Regions from separate parts of the Tindallia californiensis genome, predicted to be linked through region 2. Evidence: riboswitches for the same ligand, from Rfam matches in the RefSeq annotation. Region 2 holds a riboswitch; each other region holds the start of a gene.
The links. A riboswitch is a leader RNA that binds a small molecule or an ion and turns the genes downstream of it on or off. The one in region 2 is predicted to bind cobalamin.

Region 1: linked by a shared signal. The riboswitch ahead of BLV55_RS12980 (ABC transporter substrate-binding protein) and the one ahead of BLV55_RS01975 (ABC transporter substrate-binding protein) in region 2 are both predicted to bind cobalamin.
Region 3: linked by a shared signal. The riboswitch ahead of eutS (ethanolamine utilization microcompartment protein EutS) and the one ahead of BLV55_RS01975 (ABC transporter substrate-binding protein) in region 2 are both predicted to bind cobalamin.
Region 4: linked by a shared signal. The riboswitch ahead of cbiQ (cobalt ECF transporter T component CbiQ) and the one ahead of BLV55_RS01975 (ABC transporter substrate-binding protein) in region 2 are both predicted to bind cobalamin.

What each region holds. Positions count from the first base shown of each region.
Region 1 is NZ_FNPV01000010.1:86,585-91,368, reverse strand. It holds gene BLV55_RS12985 (methyl-accepting chemotaxis protein) at 1-1,461, shown strand, start outside; cobalamin riboswitch at 1,525-1,716, shown strand; gene BLV55_RS12980 (ABC transporter substrate-binding protein) at 1,866-3,476, shown strand; gene BLV55_RS12975 (ABC transporter permease) at 3,479-4,432, shown strand; gene BLV55_RS12970 (ABC transporter permease) at 4,429-4,784, shown strand, end outside.
Region 2 is NZ_FNPV01000001.1:416,582-421,365, reverse strand. It holds gene BLV55_RS01980 (tripartite tricarboxylate transporter permease) at 1-1,383, shown strand, start outside; cobalamin riboswitch at 1,520-1,703, shown strand; gene BLV55_RS01975 (ABC transporter substrate-binding protein) at 1,862-3,433, shown strand; gene BLV55_RS01970 (ABC transporter ATP-binding protein) at 3,479-4,784, shown strand, end outside.
Region 3 is NZ_FNPV01000003.1:394,166-398,949, reverse strand. It holds gene BLV55_RS05865 (sigma 54-interacting transcriptional regulator) at 1-997, shown strand, start outside; cobalamin riboswitch at 1,109-1,295, shown strand; gene eutS (ethanolamine utilization microcompartment protein EutS) at 1,661-2,008, shown strand; gene BLV55_RS05855 (EutP/PduV family microcompartment system protein) at 2,005-2,427, shown strand; gene BLV55_RS05850 (ANTAR domain-containing response regulator) at 2,458-3,033, shown strand; gene BLV55_RS05845 (sensor histidine kinase) at 3,036-4,454, shown strand; gene eutA (ethanolamine ammonia-lyase reactivating factor EutA) at 4,564-4,784, shown strand, end outside.
Region 4 is NZ_FNPV01000006.1:29,210-33,993, forward strand. It holds gene BLV55_RS09255 (hypothetical protein) at 1-150, opposite strand, end outside; gene BLV55_RS09260 (energy-coupling factor ABC transporter ATP-binding protein) at 196-1,014, opposite strand; gene cbiQ (cobalt ECF transporter T component CbiQ) at 1,011-1,763, opposite strand; cobalamin riboswitch at 2,007-2,180, opposite strand; gene BLV55_RS09270 (PDC sensor domain-containing protein) at 2,467-3,006, shown strand; gene BLV55_RS09275 (helix-turn-helix transcriptional regulator) at 3,041-4,093, opposite strand; gene BLV55_RS09280 (bifunctional diguanylate cyclase/phosphodiesterase) at 4,515-4,784, shown strand, end outside.

The sequences.
Region 1 (4,784 bases), on a different contig from region 2:
ACATTAACCCAAACCATTGCTGAAGTAGAGATAGGCGAATCTGGTTATGGTTTTCTCGTTTCCCAAGATGGAACGGTTCTAACCCATCCTTCTGAGGAATTAATCAACACCAATTTTAATGATCATTCTTTTTTTGACACCATCTATCAGGAAGCCGTAGAAAAAGAAAGAGGTGTCCAGCATTACCGGGAAGGCGGCATGAATAAAATTCTTTTTCATCAAAAGGTAGCTTCTACTGGCTGGGTTTTGGGGGTTGTTCTTGATGAAGACGAGGTCTACCAGCCACTAATTAGTCTTCGGAATCAGTATATGCTTATTGGCGGTCTGGGAATGCTACTTGTCATCCTGCTGTCTGTCGGCATTGCACAAAAAACCGTAGCTCCTATTAAACATATTTCTCAAGCAATGGACCGACTAGCTCAGTATGATCTAACAGAAAATCAAGCTCATGCAAATGATTCCTTTCAGAACCGAACAGATGAGATTGGCGATATGACCCGCTCCTTGATCACCCTGCAGGAAAATTTTGCAAAGTTGGTAAAAGACATCAAAGGTCATTCCCAACAATTGGCTACTTCAGCAGAGGAATTGACAGCTACCAGCCAACAGTCTTCCACCGCTTCCCAGGAAGTGGCAAAAACCATTGAAGAAATCGCCAAAGGTGCAACAGATCAGGCGCAAAATGTGGAAACGGCTGTACAGAATGTAACTGAAATGGAAAATTCCCTCACCCAAAATAAGGAATATGTGCTTTCCGTTAAAAATATTACCGAAGAAATCCAACAACAAAAGGATAAAGGCATCGACGTAATGGATAAGCTGTCCGCCACCATGGATCGAAGCGGTCAGTTGATAGGCGTCATGAGCGAAGCCGTTCAAAGCAACCAGGCCAGTGCCGATAAAATCGATAATGCCAGCAGCATGATTCAGGCCATTGCCGATCAGACCAATTTACTGGCACTAAACGCTGCCATCGAAGCCGCCAGAGCCGGTGAGCAGGGTCGAGGATTTGCGGTGGTTGCTGAAGAAATCCGAAAACTGGCGGAAGAGTCAAACACCTTTACTGGCGAAATCAAAGGCATCATTGAAGAACTTAAAGAAAAATCCCAGACAGCCGTGCAGGCAATGGGTGAAATCAATGAAGCACTGAGTATCGAAAGAGTTAGTAAAGACGAAACCGAAACACAGTTTTCTAACATTGCCGATGCCGTAGAAAAAGCCGGTATCCTGGTAGAGAAACTGACAGCCTCTAGCAATACCATCGAAACCAACAAAGATCATCTGGTTCAGATTATGGAAAATCTATCGGCTATTTCAGAAGAAAATGCAGCGGGAACAGAAGAAGCTTCTGCTTCCGTCGAAGAACAAACCGCTTCTATGGAAGAAATTTCCAGTGCCACAGAGGTCTTATCTGATATGGCCGCCAAAATGGATACCGCCATGTGGGTATTTAAGCTGTAAGCATCCGCTTAAATACCTGGCCGCCAGTTCCATCCCGTTGACAGGATCTTTCATAAAGGGTACACTATTATCATCTTTTCAGGTGCCCTTATCCTCAACAGGATACAAGGGAGAATAGGAAAACTGGTGAAAAACCAGTGCGGACTCACCACTGTAAGCGAAGACGAATCCCTAAAGTGTCACTGGAGAAATCTGGGAAGACTGGGAGGAGAATGATGCGCGAGCCAGGAGACCTGCCTTGAAAAAGACGACGCAGAACCTTTGCGTTTTTTTTAGGAAGACTTAAGATGAGAAAGTCTCTTAGTAGCCATGCTAAGGGGCTTTTTTGATGCCCTTAGCATGTAGTAGCATCCTCCATCTCCACTCTTAAAAAGAGAAAAAAAGACGAAAGAAGGGAATGTACCATGATGAAACAAAGAAAAGAAATATTATGGACCGTGATGTTTCTCGGGCTTATGAGCTTTTTACTCTTAGCCGGATGCCATGGCGGATCAACGGATGCTGATTCGGATACCTCACAGGAAGTTGAACTCACTCAGGAAGTTGAAAAGGATCTCTATGAAAAAGAGGTTGTGTTGGCTGGTCCAAGAGATGTCGCCCCAGGTCCGGAGGATGCTTTTTACATGAGCTCCATTTTATCCGTATGGGAACCTCTGGTAGCCATCGGACCCGATCAGCAACCAGCTCCTAAGCTGGCAACCCATTGGGAACGCAACGAAGATGCTACGGAATGGATTTTTCACCTAAAGGAAGGTGTCACTTTTCATGACGGTCATTCTTTTGACGCGGATGCGGTCATTGCCAATTATGATCGCTATTCAAACATGCATGGAAAAAGTTCCTCCTTCTACACCTTCCATTTCGATGCTGTATATCCCCATTTTGAATCCATCGAAAAAATAGAGGACCATCAGGTGAAAATGATTTTCTCAGAACCTTTTGCCTTGCTTCCTTATAATATGGCTAATTTTGGCAGTGCCATGTATAGTCCGGATTCCTTTGACGAAACAACGGATTTTACGACGATTGCTCAGGGAACAGGTCCTTTCAGGCTGGTGGAACATGAAAGGAACCAATATGTAAAGCTGGAAGCCAACGAAGATTATTATGGCGAAAAAGCTCAGGTGAAAAATATTCAAATTCGAATTATTCCAGATCCACAGACTCGATTTGCTGCCTTAAAAGCCGAAGAAATCATGGGCGTTTTAGATTTGGGCGCTTTAACACCAGAATTAACCAAACAGTTATTGGACGATGATCGTTTTGCCCTTTCTTACCAGCCATCAACCATTTCTCATTACTTGTCTTGTAATGGAACACGGTTTCCTTTTAATGATCCGAAGATGAAAAAAGCCCTTAGTTTAGCCATTGACCGAGAACTGCTGGTGCAAGAGTTTTATAACGGTTATCCAGAACCTACCGTCAACATTCTCAACGCCGCTTCTCCCTTTGCTAAACCCATTTCTCCAGTCTATGATCCAGAAAAAGCCAAGACCTTGGTCACAGAAGTCCTTGGTGATCAAACACCGGAACTTGAAATTATTGTTCCTTCCTGGGCCTTAGACCGGTACCCTTATAAAGAACAGGCGGAATACCTGCAATCCGTCTTATCGGAACTTGGCTTGCCTTCCAGCATCAGCATCATGGATGGTGCCGCTTTTCGAGAGCGTCAGTCACAGGGAGACTTTGATATCTCTTTGCATATTCAAGGATTGCCAGATCTAAACCCAATGACCATTTTTAACCGATTTATGCACAGTGAAGGAAGTACCAATATTGCTTATAGTTTGGGTTTTTCCAATGAACGTGTAGATGAATTGCTGGCTCAGCTAGCTGTTGAAACAGAGCTGGATCTCATCAAAGAAGCCGTTAATGAATTACAAACCATTTCTGCCGAAGATATTTCCACCCTGCCGATGTTTCATGATGTAACCTTGGCACCGCATCATAAATCCCTTAAAAATTATGAAGCTACCGTTTATGGAGTGGATTTACCCGGCATTTCCTGGAGATAGCCATGACCTATGCCCTTCCTTATGCTTTGAAAAAAATAGTATTGGCCCTGCCGGTTTTAATCGGAGTTTCGGTAATTGCCTTCCTGCTGGGCGTGGTCGCTTTAGGTGACCCGGCCCGGGAGGCTTTAAGTGCCGACGGAGTGAGTACCCCTACTCAGGAGGAAATTGACGTAAAAAGAATAGAACTGGGCCTTGACCAGTCATTAGGCAAACAATACCAGCAATGGATCGGGGGGATTCTTCAGGGAGATCTTGGTACCTCTTTTATGACGAACATCCCCATTGCTGAAGAATTCCGGGATCGACTGCCTAAAACCTTGGCCTTGTCCATTTCAGCCCTTCTCCTGGTCATCTTTCTTTCGATTCCTTTGGCGGTTCTCATGGCCGTCTATCAACATAGCTGGTTTGACCATATAGGCAGGCTCTTCAGCCTGCTTCTCATTTCAACCCCCGGATTTTTGGCCGCCATTCTGCTCATGATGTTCTTTTCTGTTCATCTGCGTTGGCTGCCTACCAGTGGCTATGGGACATTTTCCCACTTGATCATTCCTTCCTTGGTACTAGCTTTCGGAACCAGTGGGGTGATTATGCGTGTCAATCGGGCAACCTTACTGGAAGTGTTGCATAAAAATTATATCTTAAATGCCCATGCCAAAGGACTAACCAAAGCTTTTGTGCTTTACCGGCATGCTTTACGAAATTCTCTACTTCCTGTCATAACCATTATTGGCAACTATTTTGGTAGTATCCTCGGTGGATCCGCCATTGTAGAAACCATTTTTGCCATTCCCGGTGTTGGCCGTTATGCCATAGAAGGGATTATGAGCATGGACTATCCTGTGATTCAGGCCTATGTCCTTTTTACTGGTGTAGTTTATGTCCTTTTTAACCTGTTGATTGATCTTTCCTATATCCTCATTGATCCACGAATTCGCCTTGGTGGTGATCAAGGATGAAGCAAAACACCTTTGGAAAATGGATGAATTCTTTGGGAATCCTTTTTCTCCTTTTACTCATTCTGATGAGCATCACCGCTGAATGGATTGCTCCTTACGATCCGGTACAAGTGGATATGAGTAATCGCTTACAACCTCCTTCGAAGGAGCATCTGATGGGTACAGATGCCATGGGACGGGATGTGCTTAGCCGCATTATTTATGGCGGCAGAACTTCTATGATTTTAGCCACCGTCGCTTCCAGTGGCACCATGATCATTGGTTTGTTTTTTGGAATTCTTGGTGGTTATTTTGGTAAATGGCTGGACGAAATCATTCAGATTTTTGTAAAGATTTTTCAGAGTTTGCCTCC
Region 2 (4,784 bases):
ATTGCTTTGGTTTTGCCGTTTTCCTTTGTGTTGCCATTAGCTCAAACCATGGGGTTGCTGATTGGTACATATGTGGGTGGTACTTATGGAGGGTCGATTACAGCAATTGCCTTTGGAACACCTGGAACTTCCGGTGCGGCCGCCACCGTTGCGGATGGATACGGCCTAACTCAGATGGGAAAAGGGAAAAAAGCACTTCAAATGGGGCTATATGCTTCTGTTTTGGGTGGTTTTTTCGGTTCTTTTGTCCTTATTTTTCTAGTAGTACCTATTGGACGAATGGCACCTAGATTTGGACCGGCAGAACTGACGGCATTGTATATGCTGGCTTTATCATTAGTGGTAGTTTTTTCGGCAGAAAACCCAGGTAAAGGGATTATGTCTGCAGGAATTGGATTCTTTTTAGCTATTATTGGGAGAGATATTATTACAGGAGGCCTTCGATTTACTTTTGGCATCAGACAGATGCAATCTGGATTTCCGTTAGTGCCTTTACTGATGGGTTTCTTCGCTCTGCCTGTTATTGTCAAAGAGATTCATGAGTTTCTTAAAGATCCTGATAAATCCGGGGATCTGGGAGACAGTATTTTGGATGAAGCTAAGAAAAAAGAAGAAGGATTGACGATTAAAGAACTATTTAAGTCCGGAAAAGCCATCGGAATAGGATCGGTGTTGGGGACCTTTCTGGGAGCCCTTCCAGGACCAGGAGCTACTCTGGCATCCTATACATCTTACTCGGTGTATAGTCAGATATCCAGTGATAAAAACTATGGTAAAGGATCCTTAGATGGTGTTGCGGCGGCAGAGGCTGCCAATAATGCGACTTGCGGTGCGACTTTTATCCCGATGTTAACCTTTGGTATTCCTGGGAGTTCAATTGCCGCACTAATGATGGCGGCCTTGGTAATGGAAGGCGTACCGGTAGGTCCTCGGGTAGTGGTAGACCATACCCAAGTAGTGTACACCCTCTTTATATTGATGCTGATGACCAATCCGCTCAATTTGGTTTTTGGATGGATTTTAATTCCTGTTTTTACAAAGCTTTCAAAGATACCTGTTCAGGTATTATGGCCTATTATTGCTGTGTTCCTGGTTATTGGTACCTATGCTTACAGTAATATGCCATATCATACGATCATTGCGATTGTTTCCGGTTTTATTGGCTATTTTTATAAATGGTATAAATTGCCAGACGGACCTTTGATTTTGGCATTTTTAGTAACACCTCTTTTTGAAGCTAGTTTCAGACAAGCCTTAACCATTGCGCGTGGTAATTACCTTTACTTTGTCAGTAGTCCGATATCGATTGGTTTATGGACAGTCACCATTTTATCTGTATTTTTCTTTCTTAGAAAAAAGAAACAGATCCTGGAAGAAGATTAGAAAGAGTGAAAAGCGGCTTTTGCATTATGCAGAAGCCGCTTTTTTGCGATTAGAAAATGATGGTTATTCTCTCAGACTATTGACATTTATCCGATGATTATCTTGAATAACAACAAGGTTATTGATATAATGGCAAATGATCAATTGCATCGAAGGTGCCCTTAAGAAAGAGGGAGAATAGGGAAGACCGGTTAAAATCCGGCGCGGACCCACCACTGTAAGCGGCGACAATTCCTCGATATACCACTGAGTGATTCTTGGGAAGGTGAGGAAAAGGATGAACCGTAAGCCAGGAGACCTGCCTTTAGATGAGGAAAAATATATGATGGGAATCTGTATATTTTTTAGAAAAAAGAAGTGACTTTAAAATGGGAAAAGTCTCTTGAGGATATCAGGAGGCTTTTTTGTTTTCTTTAACCTCATCAAAGGAATAAAAGCATCGATGTTAAAAAGGATATTATATAGGGAGGTAAGGGAGATGAAGAAGATTAGCAAGAAGATGATAACATTATTGATGGTAACGGCTCTGTTGATGACAGCCTGCGGCAATCCGGCAGAGTCTGAAAATGGTCAGCAATCAGTAATGGAGGAAGAGCAGCGACTGATCCGGTTAGAGGGAGGAGATTATGGTTTGCCACAACCATATGCCACTCATTCCAGAGGCCCTGGACGTTATAAGGTAAACCTTATTTTTGATAAGTTGGTGGAAAAAGATGAAAATGGATATATTCCATGGCTAGCAAAAAAATGGGAGATGTCTGAAGATGGATTAGAATATCATCTTATTTTACAAGAAGAAGTGAAGTGGCATGACGGAAAGCCGTTTACAGCGGAAGATGTTGCTTTTACATTAGAATATGCAAGAAAATATACACCGGTAGTTTCTTCAGCTCAGCTACTGGACGAAAACTTTATTCAGGAAGTAAACGTAATGAATGATCACGAGGTAGTGATTCGGCTAGGAGAACCAAGTCCTATCTTTATAGAAGAGCTATTTGGTATTAGTATCTTACCAAAACATATCTGGCAGGATATAGAGGAACCAGAGTCTTTTCATGAACCGGAGTCCTTGATAGGAACTGGCCCATACGAATTAACACATTACGAACAGGAACACGGAACTTATCGGTTTGAAGCCTTTGATTTGTTTTGGGGACCAGAACAAAAGGTAGATATTATTGAATTCATACCGGTGAGTGATTCGGTATTGGCTCTTCGGAACGAAGACATTCATCTATCGGATATCCCGATGGACTCTTTGGAATATTTTCAAGAGAATGAAAGATATCAGCTTGTAGAAAAACCGGGAGTCTGGGGTTATCGTCTGCGATTTAATATGGAAGAAAAACCAGAGCTGAAAAAGAAAGAACTGAGGCAGGCGATGGCATATGCTATTGACAGGCATGCCCTAGTAGAAAGAATAGCTCGTGGAGGTGGTATTCCGGGCAGCTTGGGAATTTTGCCACCAGATCATCGCTGGCATGATGCAGGAGTGACGGCATACGACTTTTCACCGGATAAAGCGATGCGGCTATTAGCTGAAAATGACATAGAAACAGAAAATCTATCCTTTGAATTACTAACAGGAGAAGACCAAGAAGTAAGGATGGGCGAATTAATTCGTGAACAATTAGAAGATATTGGGATCGAAATAAACCTGCATTCGAGGGATAGCCAGTCCAGAGATCAGAGAATTGCCGATGGTCAGTATGAAATGGCTATTGTTGGTCATGGCGGATGGGCTCGGGACGCGGATTACTTAAGAGCTCGATTTACGACAGCCGACAGCGACTGGGTAAACAGTGTGCCTGGTTATCATCATCCATTATTAATGGATATGTTGGAAGAACAGATTTTGATTTTGGATGAAGAAGAAAGAAAGCAAAAGATAAAAGAAATCCAATATATATTAGCAGAGGAAGTGCCGGAAATACCTCTTTTTTTAAGAACAGGATATACCGTATATAATAAAGAAGCCTACGATGGATGGATGCATGTTTTTGATCATCATAACATGACGCACAATAAACTTTCCTACCTAGACTATTAGGTTTCCTGCTTGAATTATTAGGATTAAGAAGATAAGGAGGATAAGATGGACCGTACCATTAATGCCATAGACCTTCGAGTACAATATCAGACAGAAAAGGAAAAAGTAGTGGCCTTGAGAAAAGCTTCTTTTACTTTGCGAGAAGGTAAAAGCATAGGAATTGTGGGAGAGTCAGGAAGTGGAAAAACCTCTTTGGCACTTGCGATGATGGGGCTTATTCATCGAAAGCATACTAGATCTGGAGAATTAAAGCTTTTTGGAGAACCCTACCTAAGCTTGCCGGAAAAAGAACAAAAAAAACATCGATGGAATACGATGGCGATGATGTTTCAAAATTCCATGAATGTATTGAATCCTGTGATGCCAATTGGTAAGCAGTTAACAGAAAGGTTAGTAGAAAGAAAGATAATGGATAGCAGGCAAGCTGAGCAGGAAGCAGAAAGTCTTTTGAAATCTGTAGGTTTAGAGGGGTGGGAAGCAAAAGCTTTTCCACATCAGCTTTCTGGAGGAATGCAGCAAAGAGTACTTTTGGCGATGGCTGTTGCTTGTAAGCCACGCTTTTTAATCCTTGATGAGCCCACAGGTTCGCTCGATGGGCTTGCAAGGGCGGAGATGATTCAACGGATTCAAAGCTTGCAAAAACAAATGAATTTTGCCATGCTTGTTATTTCTCATGACATTAAATTGATTGGAGAGCTTACCCAAGAGATAATGGTATTGTATGGAGGTTGTGTGGTGGAACAGGGAGCAACGGATGCCGTGATTGAAAAACCTATGCATCCCTATTCCCGAGGTTTGTTTAATGCGTCGGTTGAACTGGCGCCTTATAAAGATTTATGGGGTATTCCTGGAGAAAGCAACAATGGAATAGAAGAAGGCTGTGTGTTTAATAATCGTTGTACACAGCCGTCTTCGCTTTGTTACCGCCACATGCCTTCCTTGGAAAGTGTTTCAATTGAACGCAAGGTAGCGTGTCATCAAAATGGATTAATTCATGTACTAAAAGGAGAAGGGTTAAGTAAAGAATATGATATTGGAAAAAAATCTATCGTAGCCTTAGATAAGGTCTATATGAATTTAAGACACGGCGAAACGCTTGCTGTAATTGGTCCTTCTGGATCTGGAAAATCTACTTTGGCTAAGGTGTTAGGCGGATTTACTGAAGCCGATGAAGGAGACGTTTTTTTTAATGGGAAAAAACTCAAAGAACATCCTTTTTCTTGCTGTGAAGAAGGCGTGCAATTGGTACTTCAAGATCCCTTTAGCGCTTTAAGCCATCGAATGACTGTAGAAGAAGTAGTAAGCGAACCATTGCAAATTAATAAAATAGGTGATCAAGCTGAAAGAAAAA
Region 3 (4,784 bases), on a different contig from region 2:
AGTGTATTACTATAAAAAAAGAGTGGAAAACTTTATGGAAAGCGTTAAGGAGATTGACGATCGGATCATAGGGCATTCGGATGCGATCAGAGCCATTAAAAATTTTATTGTCAATGCGTCAAAAACAAATTCCAATGTCTTGCTGTTAGGAGAAAGTGGAACGGGAAAAACCTATATTGCCAATAACATTCACCTTTGTGGGGAACGACGCAATGAAGCCTTTGTTCATATTAACTGCAGTGCGATTCCAAAAGAGTTGATTGAAGCGGAACTCTTCGGTTATGAGGAAGGTGCCTTTACAGGAGCCAGAAAAGGTGGCAGCACGGGTAAATTTCAGCAGGCAGACCGAGGAACTATTTTTCTCGACGAAATTGCTGATATGAGTCCTGCCATGCAAGCCAAACTATTGCAGGTTATTCAGGATAAAGAAGTACAACGGGTAGGTGGGCAGCAGACCATTCCTTTGGATGTCAAAATTATTACGGCAACGAACAAAGATTTGCAGGAAGAAATCAAGAAAGGAAATTTTCGGGAGGATCTATACCATCGCATCAATGTCCTGACTTTTACGGTGCCTTCTTTAAGAGAAAGACCGGAGGATATTCCTTTGTTAGTAGAGTATCTGATGGATAAGCTGACGAAAAAGTACCAATTACCGCTTAAAACCGTTAGCAAAGAAGCGATGAAAGTTTTATGCGAATATAAATGGCCTGGCAACGTTCGGGAACTGGAAAATTTATTGGAAAGGCTGCTCAATATGGTGGAGGGGAGTCAGATCAGAGAGAAACATGTGCCGCTGCACTTATGGAAAAATGAAAATATTAATCCTTTGGCCAATGAAGTGCAGCCTCTGGAAAATTTGTTGGAAAAAGTAGAAAAGGAAACCATTCTCAATGCTTTGAAGAGCACTAATAATAATCGAACAAAAGCAGCCAATCTATTGAGGGTATCACGATCTAATTTCTATGAAAAACTTAGGAAATATGGAATCGATTAATCAGCCTAAGACCGTCCTGGGATCTGTCGCCTCGGGCACATCTTTCGAAAACAAAGAAACTGGCAAAAGGCTGGCTTGACGGTGGGTCCGCTTCATGATAAGATGGGAACAACTAAATAATACTTGTATGGTGACCATTTTTTCAAATGGTTGAAAAGGGAAGAGAGGTGTAATTCCTCCGCGGTCCCGCCACTGTAATGCTGAGTCTCTGTAATTACCACTGTTGTCACAGGCAATGGGAAGGATACAGAAGACGGAGAAGCAGAGCCAGGAGACCTGCCATGTAAGACTCCGAAGTTCCTACGGGAGATAGGAAGGGGATAAGTGATATGTGAAACAAACAAGCCGTTTTGTCTTGTTTGTGATGGTGAAATTAATTACTTAAATCTCTTCAGTGGGACTGGAGAGATTTTTTATGTTCAATATATTAGGCTCAAGAGTAAGGAAAGAAGTTATGTATCAATGTGACTAAACAGCGGATGGGTGCGTTATCTGATCAATTTTTTCGAGAAATCAAAAAAATTGGTTGAATAATGCTTTTTGTCGTGCTATAATCAAAAACAGTACAACGGCGTACGAACATAATAAGCGATGAAGCTTGTAGTTTCCTTTTTTCGTTACAAAGGGAGGACTGCGAGCTTTTTTAGTGTAGGGGGCGTCGTTATGCAGGATGAAAAGCAAAGAATGGTACAGGAATATGTGCCTGGCAAACAAGTGACATTAGCTCATTTAATTGCAAATCCAAGAGAAGATGTATGTCAGAAACTGGGTTTAGTGGAAAGTGAGACAGGTGCCGTGGGAATTCTGACCATTACACCGAGCGAGGGGGCGATCATTGCTGGTGATGTAGCTACCAAAGCGTCTGATGTACGCATAGGGTTTTTAGATCGATTTAGCGGATCTCTAGTGTTAGTGGGCGATGTAGGAAGCGTGGAAGAAGCGATTCAGGAGGTACTTCACATGTTGGGGCAAGTACTTCACTTCACAACCACCGTCATGACTCGCTCATGAAAAAATCAATGATACTGGTTGGAACTCAGGGATCAGGTAAAACCACTTTAATTCAACGACTTTCCAATGACGAAATGGTGTATCGAAAAACCCAAGCCGTAGAATATCACCCGAAAATTATCGACACTCCAGGTGAATACCTGGAAAATCCACGATATTATCATGCCATTGTTACCTTATCTTTTGATGCGAAAATAGTCGCTTTTGTGCATGATAGTACCTCCAGAGACAACTACTTTCCGCCACAGTTTGCCAGCATGTTTAATCAATCAGTAGTGGGAATTATCACCAAGACGGATCATTCGGAAGCAGATGTAGTTCGCTCTGAAGGTTGGCTGAGAAAAGCAGGAGTAACCACTGTTTATCAGGTAAGTGCCTATTCCGGTGCAGGGATAGGGCAGGTTGCCGAGATCCTTTAAAAACAATCACCCAACAAATCGGAGGTTAATATGAGTAAGAGGATAGTCATTGCTGACGATGAACCGATTACAAGAATGGATGTAGCAGAAATGCTGCAAGAAGCAGGCTACGATGTGGTAGGCAAAGCTTCGGATGGATTTGATGCTGTGGAAATATGTAAAAAGCAAAGACCGGATCTGGCAATTCTGGATGTGAAAATGCCTCTTCTGGATGGGATTACTGCGGCAAAAAAAATAACGCAGGAAAATTTAGCAGGAGCTGTATTGTTATTGACTGCTTACAGCAGCGAATCCTTCATAGAAAAGGCAAAGCAGGCGGGAGTCTTGTCCTATGTTGTAAAGCCAGTGACAAAAGAATCGCTCTTGCCGGCGGCAGAAATTGCGATGCATAGAGGAAGAGAAATTGAAGACATTAAGAAAGCTCATGAAAAGACGGCCAGACGTTTGGAAGCAAGAGTATTGGTGGATCGGGCAAAAAGTGCCTTAATGTCACAAAATGAGATGTCAGAAGAAGCCGCCTATAATTATATTCGAAAAATGAGCATGGACAAACGTTGCAGCATGCAAGAAATAGCAAGTACTATTTTAATGAGCATAGAAGGATGAATATGAAACTAAGACAATTATGTGAAACCCATACCTGTTTAAATGAAAACGATATCATACAACTGGAAAAAGTAGCGGAACAATTGCAACTGATGGCCGACTTGTCTGGTGGAGACATCTTTATCGATGTAATGACCAGGGAAGCCGGGGTGGCAGTGGTGGTGGCGGAAGCGAAACCAAGTCAGGGAAAATCCAACTACCAGAGGTCGGTAGTAGGTGAACTGGCATACCGACATCATGAACCGGCAGCGATCCGAACATTGGAAATAGGCATGCCCACCAGAGATTTAAGAGCGATCACACAAGAAGAACAACGGGTAAGACAACATGTGGTACCTATCTTTAATGAAGCAAAGGAGACCATTGGCTGCTTAATTATGGAAAATGACATTTCTCAGGCTGAAAAAGAAAATGCTCAGATGAAAATGTTGACGGAAACCACGGAACAGCTAACGGAGACCTTGGTGGACACCTTACAGGAAGATATTTTACTACAGCCTTATCTGAACGATGGAATTGTTGTCTTTAATGGCAAAGGCATTTCACAGAAAATGAACCCGGTGGCAACACGGATGTACCGCTATTTAGGGTATCAGGAAGAACTGGTAGGTATTCCTTTTGATAATCTGGCTCTGGATGGAAGTCGGTTTAAGGAGTTGGCGGAGACAATCCATCTGAAAACCTCGGAAATTAAGCGGGGAGATATGATGATGGAAGTGAAATATGCTCCCTTATCAGATGAGAAGGATCACTTCAGTGGCTTATTAATGATTGTGAAAGACATCACAGAAGAGAAAAACATTGAAAGAAAATTGATTACCAAGTCTGTGGCAATGAAAGAAATTCATCATCGTGTGAAAAATAATCTACAGACCATCGCCAGTCTGTTAAGGCTTCAGTCCAGACGAACAGACTCGCAAAAGGCAAAACAAGCCTTGGAAGACAGCATCAGCAGGGTGATAAGCATTTCAGCTACCCATGAAATTCTGGCTCAGAGCGGGGTAGACGAAGTAGATCTTCGTACCATCATCGAACGGGCCGTATCTAATACCTTTGGATCTCTGGAAGAGGACTGTGAGATATCCTTGAAGATTACAGGCAGTCGGTTTCAAGTAAGTTCTGACTTAGCAACAACGGTAGCGCTGATTGTCAATGAACTGGTTCAGAATAGCATGAAATATGCTTTTCGGGAACGTGAAAAAGGCCTTATAGAGATCAATATTGAAAAGGGTATTATGTATTCCAGCGTGGTGGTAAGAGATGATGGCTTTGGATTTGATGCCGAAACCAGTACTTCCGGCAGCTTAGGTCTAAGTATTGTTAAAAGCATGGTGGAAGAAAAGCTAAAAGGCCGATTTACCCTTGTTTCCACAGAAGGGGGAACAAAGGCAATGTTTGACTTTAAGATGACAAGTGAATAACAACAGCATACAATGATGTATACTGAATGTATTTTAACAAAGACGTTAAAAAACTCTTGAACAGCAAGAGAGTTTTTTAACGTTATTTTTTTGCAAAGGAGATTTTGCGGTGGCACAACAGCTAAAAAGTGTTGGGATCGATGTCGGTACCAGCACGACTCAATTGGTTTTTTCCAGGATAACCGTAGAAAATACAGCGGCTGCCTGGACCGTTCCTACCGTTCAAATTACCCATAAGGAAGTGATCTATCGTAGTGAAATATATTTTACTCCACTAATCAGTGCTGAGGTGATTGATGCAGCTGCATTGAAAGACATCGTTGCTAAGGA
Region 4 (4,784 bases), on a different contig from region 2:
AATCACTTCATACAAACTAATGTCTCTTACCTGCTCCTGTCCTTCACCAGCTTCAGCTTCTGGTGCTGCATCTCCTGAGCACCCAGATAGTATGAGCAGTGCTGCGAGTAAAACAATTCCTGCCAATCCTTTTTTCTTACTTAACTTCATGATATAATCCTCCTCTTTTCTCTGTACTGTTTTTATGATTTATTGTCAGCCATTAAATGGCTTGCAATCAAAAATATGATTGATCAGTGTATGTGCTTCTTCCACAGAGCGGGGTTTATGGTGCGTATCCCGAAAAAGCTTTGCCAAGGCAGGGATTGGTAACGAAGCCGCCTGTAAAATACTTTCGTCACGAAGTAAATCGTACTCACCACAGGCCAGCACTTTTCCTTTTTTCATCAATATTATTTCATCTGCCCATTCGTAAGCCATGTCCACATCATGAGTGCTGTATACCAAGGTAGCTCCTTCTCCCACCAACCGGTCCAATAATTCTCGAAAATGAGAGGCTGCTTCCGGATCTAGTCCGGAAAAAGGTTCGTCAAAGGCAAAAATAGGTGGTTCCATCGCCAGCAACCCAGCAATGGCTGCCCGCTTTTTTTGTCCTAAACTCAAGCTGTAGGGAGGTCGCTCTGCCAAACAGGAAATCCCTACTCTTTCCAAAGCTTTTTCTACCCGCTGCTGAACCTCGGCTGGGTTTAGTTTTAAATTTCTTGGCCCAAAAGCAATGTCGTTAAAGATAGTCGTTGAAAAGAGCTGATCGTCCGGATTATCAAAAAGAAGGCCTATCTTCTTTCGTATTTCCTGTAAATGAGCCTTCTCTACCGGCAAACCATGAATTTTCACTTCTCCCTGCTGAGCAGGAATAATACCGTTAAAGTGATATATCAAGGTTGTTTTTCCACTACCATTAATTCCCAGAATGGCGGTTTTTTTACCTGCTTTGATTTGGAGGTTAACCTTTTCAAAGGCTGGTGTTGTATCTGGATAGACATAACTTAATCCAACGGTTTCGATAGCAATCATCCTAGCACCCCCTGTTCCAACATAATAAGCGTTATGATAAACATAACGGGAATTCCTGATCGAATCCAATCTTTCCCTGTGATTTTTCTCGGTTTTCCAATCGGCATTTCTCCTTGAAATCCTCGGGAACTCATCGCTCGGTAAACTGTTTCGGATCGATTAATGGATTTGATAAACAGTCCGCCAAACAGTTCGCCGTAAATCCTTAAGGAATATCGGCTAAGCTGTGCCTGAAAGAGCCTGGATTTCAGTGCTTTTAATGTAGTTTGCATATCCTGAATAAAAAGAAACCCATATCGGTAAGCAAGATAAATGGTTGTTGTAATAATTCTGGGCATTTTTAAGTGTTCCAACGCTTCCAGCATTTCTTCCACTGGTTGATTGATAAAAACAAATAAGGTGAAGGTCATTGCTGTCAGGGCTTTCAGTACAATCAATGCGGCAAACTCTATCCGATCCGGAGTCGGCGGAATCCCTGCTCCAAAAATCAGTGGCAGGCTCATCAATCCAAGAAAAGGAATCAATACGGCCAGCTTCTTCATGAGTTGCCCCAAAGATAAACCACCCCATCCTGCATAAAGGATGGCAAAGATAAAAGCTACCCCTAGAAATTTCACTTCCGCCAAACTGATAACCCCAAAAACATAGATAAGGCCTGAAATCAATTTCGTTCGTGGATTCCAAGTAGATGCTTTCCATCCACCGCTTTCTTTTTCAATACACTGAGACATAGAGTGATGATCGCTCATTGATAAACCCCTTTACCTATCAACAAAACCTATCAACAAAGACGTTTGGCGTCTGCTGTCATTGAGAATTTCAAGTTGATAATAAATCATTCCATTCAAAATAAAAATAATAAGTGCTCACTAACAAAAAAACAATTCCGGTCTTCGCTTTTGAAGACCGGAATTTCTCACACAAAAAACACTTAACGATGACTGAAGACAAAGCAAGTGCATGAGTAGCGACCAGCCCTTTCACTCGAAGGGTAACGCACAAACATTCAGGCAGGTCTCCTGGCTTGCACTCCACACTCTCCCCATCTTCCCGGCTTTTGCCAGTGATCTATCGGGGACAGCTCCTGCTTACAGTGACGGGATCGCACCGGACTTTCACCGGTTTCCCTATTCTCCCTTACGGGCACCTGAACGGTTTTATTAAGTTTCATTGTTTTTTCATTTCTTGATTCAGCTAAATTATCACACTAAACCTTCTGTTTGTCAAGTAATCACTCCTTGAACTATGCCTAAGGACCCAACAAAACCCTCTATGAGCAGCAACAAAAACCCATGGAAAAACTTTTTTAATCCTGTAAAATCATAGGTGATGTTAAACCAATAACAACGTATCTTAACAAAATCCCGGAAATAACCATAAATCCGAAATGAGGTGAATCCGACGAATCCCCTACTAATTGGTCTTAACGCAATTCGAAAAGGAGTGTTTATAATGAAATCAACCAACCTTAAAACCACATTATTATCTACTGCTGCCATCTTAGTACTGACTGTCTTAATGACGTCGACCAGCTTGGGTGCTTCCATCGGTGAAACTGTTAATCTTAATCTAACCAGCCAAGCTCATGGGCAACATGCGGTTCCCAACGAAACGCAGCGCCACCCGGTATCTTCCTTCGATGCGGCCGAACTTATTTATCTGGAAGCTGTCTCTGTTCATCCTATTATTTTAGACGATTATGTTACTTATGAAGATAAGATGGCTTTTTTTGAAGCAGAAGCCGAAAAAGCCGGCTATATTGGTTTTCGCTTTGCCGACCTGCAGGGTAATGCAGTGGCTTTAGATCAGCAAGGAAAAGAATTTGATGTTGCGGATCGGAAGTATTTCCAAAACGCTTTAGCAGGCGAACCAAATGTTTCTGATGTATTAGTAAGCAAAGAAACAGGAGAATCGATTGTAGTTTATGCAACGCCGGTATATCTTAACGAAAACCTGGCAGGCGTGTTGTTTGCTTCCAGAGTAGCAAAGTAATCTAAAAATCTGACGAACCTTCGTAAAAGGGCCGTCAGATTTTTTTTATTCCTTCAATGGAAAACCGTTCTCTATAAACGGTTACATATTCACTAGGCGTCATGCCTGTATATTTCTTAAAGGTTTTTCGAAAATGCCCATAATCTGTATAATTCAAGTAGTCCATCACGTCATAAACACTTCGCTTTGAATCCAGGAGCAGATAACGGGCACCATATATTTTAGTACGCATCATGTATCGGGTCAGACTGACCCCGCTTTCCGTGATAAAAGTTTTACTTAAGTGACTTCGGTTAACAAAAAGCTGATCGGCAATATCCTGAACGGTTTCCAGATCGAATTCTTTATCCAGATAGATCGAAATCGCCCGTCGTACCAGCGGATGTTGAGCATGAGGCAAAAAGATGTCCCGGTAGGCCTGCTGAATAAAAAGCAAGGTGGCAATAAACTGTTCCTGCGGATACTCAGCTTCTTCAATCCACTCAGCGGCACCCTGGGCAAAATCAACCACTTTTTCACGAATAGAATGTAGTGGCAAAAACTGTATGATCCTTTCTATGGCTTTCGCATAGTTCGGAAACTGATCCTCCGCCCCTTCTTTTCGCTGGTTCATCAACGTCCAGTAACGAAAAAACAAAGGCTCTGATTTCGGATAGGGAGCCGCAATTTCCTCTGCAATTTTTTTTGACATCTGAATGAGATCTCTTTCATTTTGAAGGAAATAACCGGATAATCGCACAAACAACTCTTGGATTTCAGTAGCAGGGATCATAGCTTCCATATAATCAAAACAACCTTCTAAAAAAACCCTTCTTACTCGTCGATAATCTTTGCTATTTCCAGAAATAATGGTGATGCTTTCCTGCACCATTGATAATCGACACGGTCGCTCCAAGGAAAAGTAAATTTCTTCTTCTATCAAAAGCAAATCATAGCGACTCGCAAGATGCTTTACCAGGAAATCATCTTGCTCTTGCCTTGTCCAGGGAATCACATCAATCGATACTCCCAGGTTTTTATGATGAGAAGACCACTCATCCAGCCAGTCTGTCCAAATATTCCCTATGATACCGCATCGAATAACCATCGTAGTCCTTTCCTGTCGCATCTGATATAATCATTTCCTGCAAATTCATCATCTGTCACAAAATCCATCATCTGTCACAAGATTCATTGCAAGATTTCCAAATATTTTCTATCTTTCCATTATAAACCTTATACCCTATGATGACAACGAAACTCACCTTTTCTGTCTTTCGAATCAAAGGAAGCGCCGCCATGCAAAAAGAAAGATAACCTCTCTAATTTTTTGAATACTTTTTCATTTCTGTCAAAAATCGTTGTATTCTTTTCAGGATGGGTATGATTACTAATATACGGATTTCAAAATATGGATTCCAAAATATCTTTAGCCTAAATAAAGTTCTTCTTTCATTCCTTTTGAGAGGACATTCCCCCAAAAGCATGCTTCAGTGGCTTTGAAACAGCAACCTAAAGGCGGTGTTCCTATGAAATGGTTTCATAAGCGTATTTCCAGAAAAATGGCAGCCTTGACAATGGTTTTATTGCTTGGTTTTTTACTCCTGGCAGGTACTATTCTAAAACAGCAGGCCGCCGATGAGTTGCGTGAAAGCAATCATCAGCGTCTTATTACAGAAGCCAATCATCTGCAAAAAGATTTGGATGCCTGGTTAAAGGAATATATCACATTGGTGGATGCCATGACGACCAATCAAGATTTTCTCACCATCTTGCAGGAAATTGATGACCCCTATACC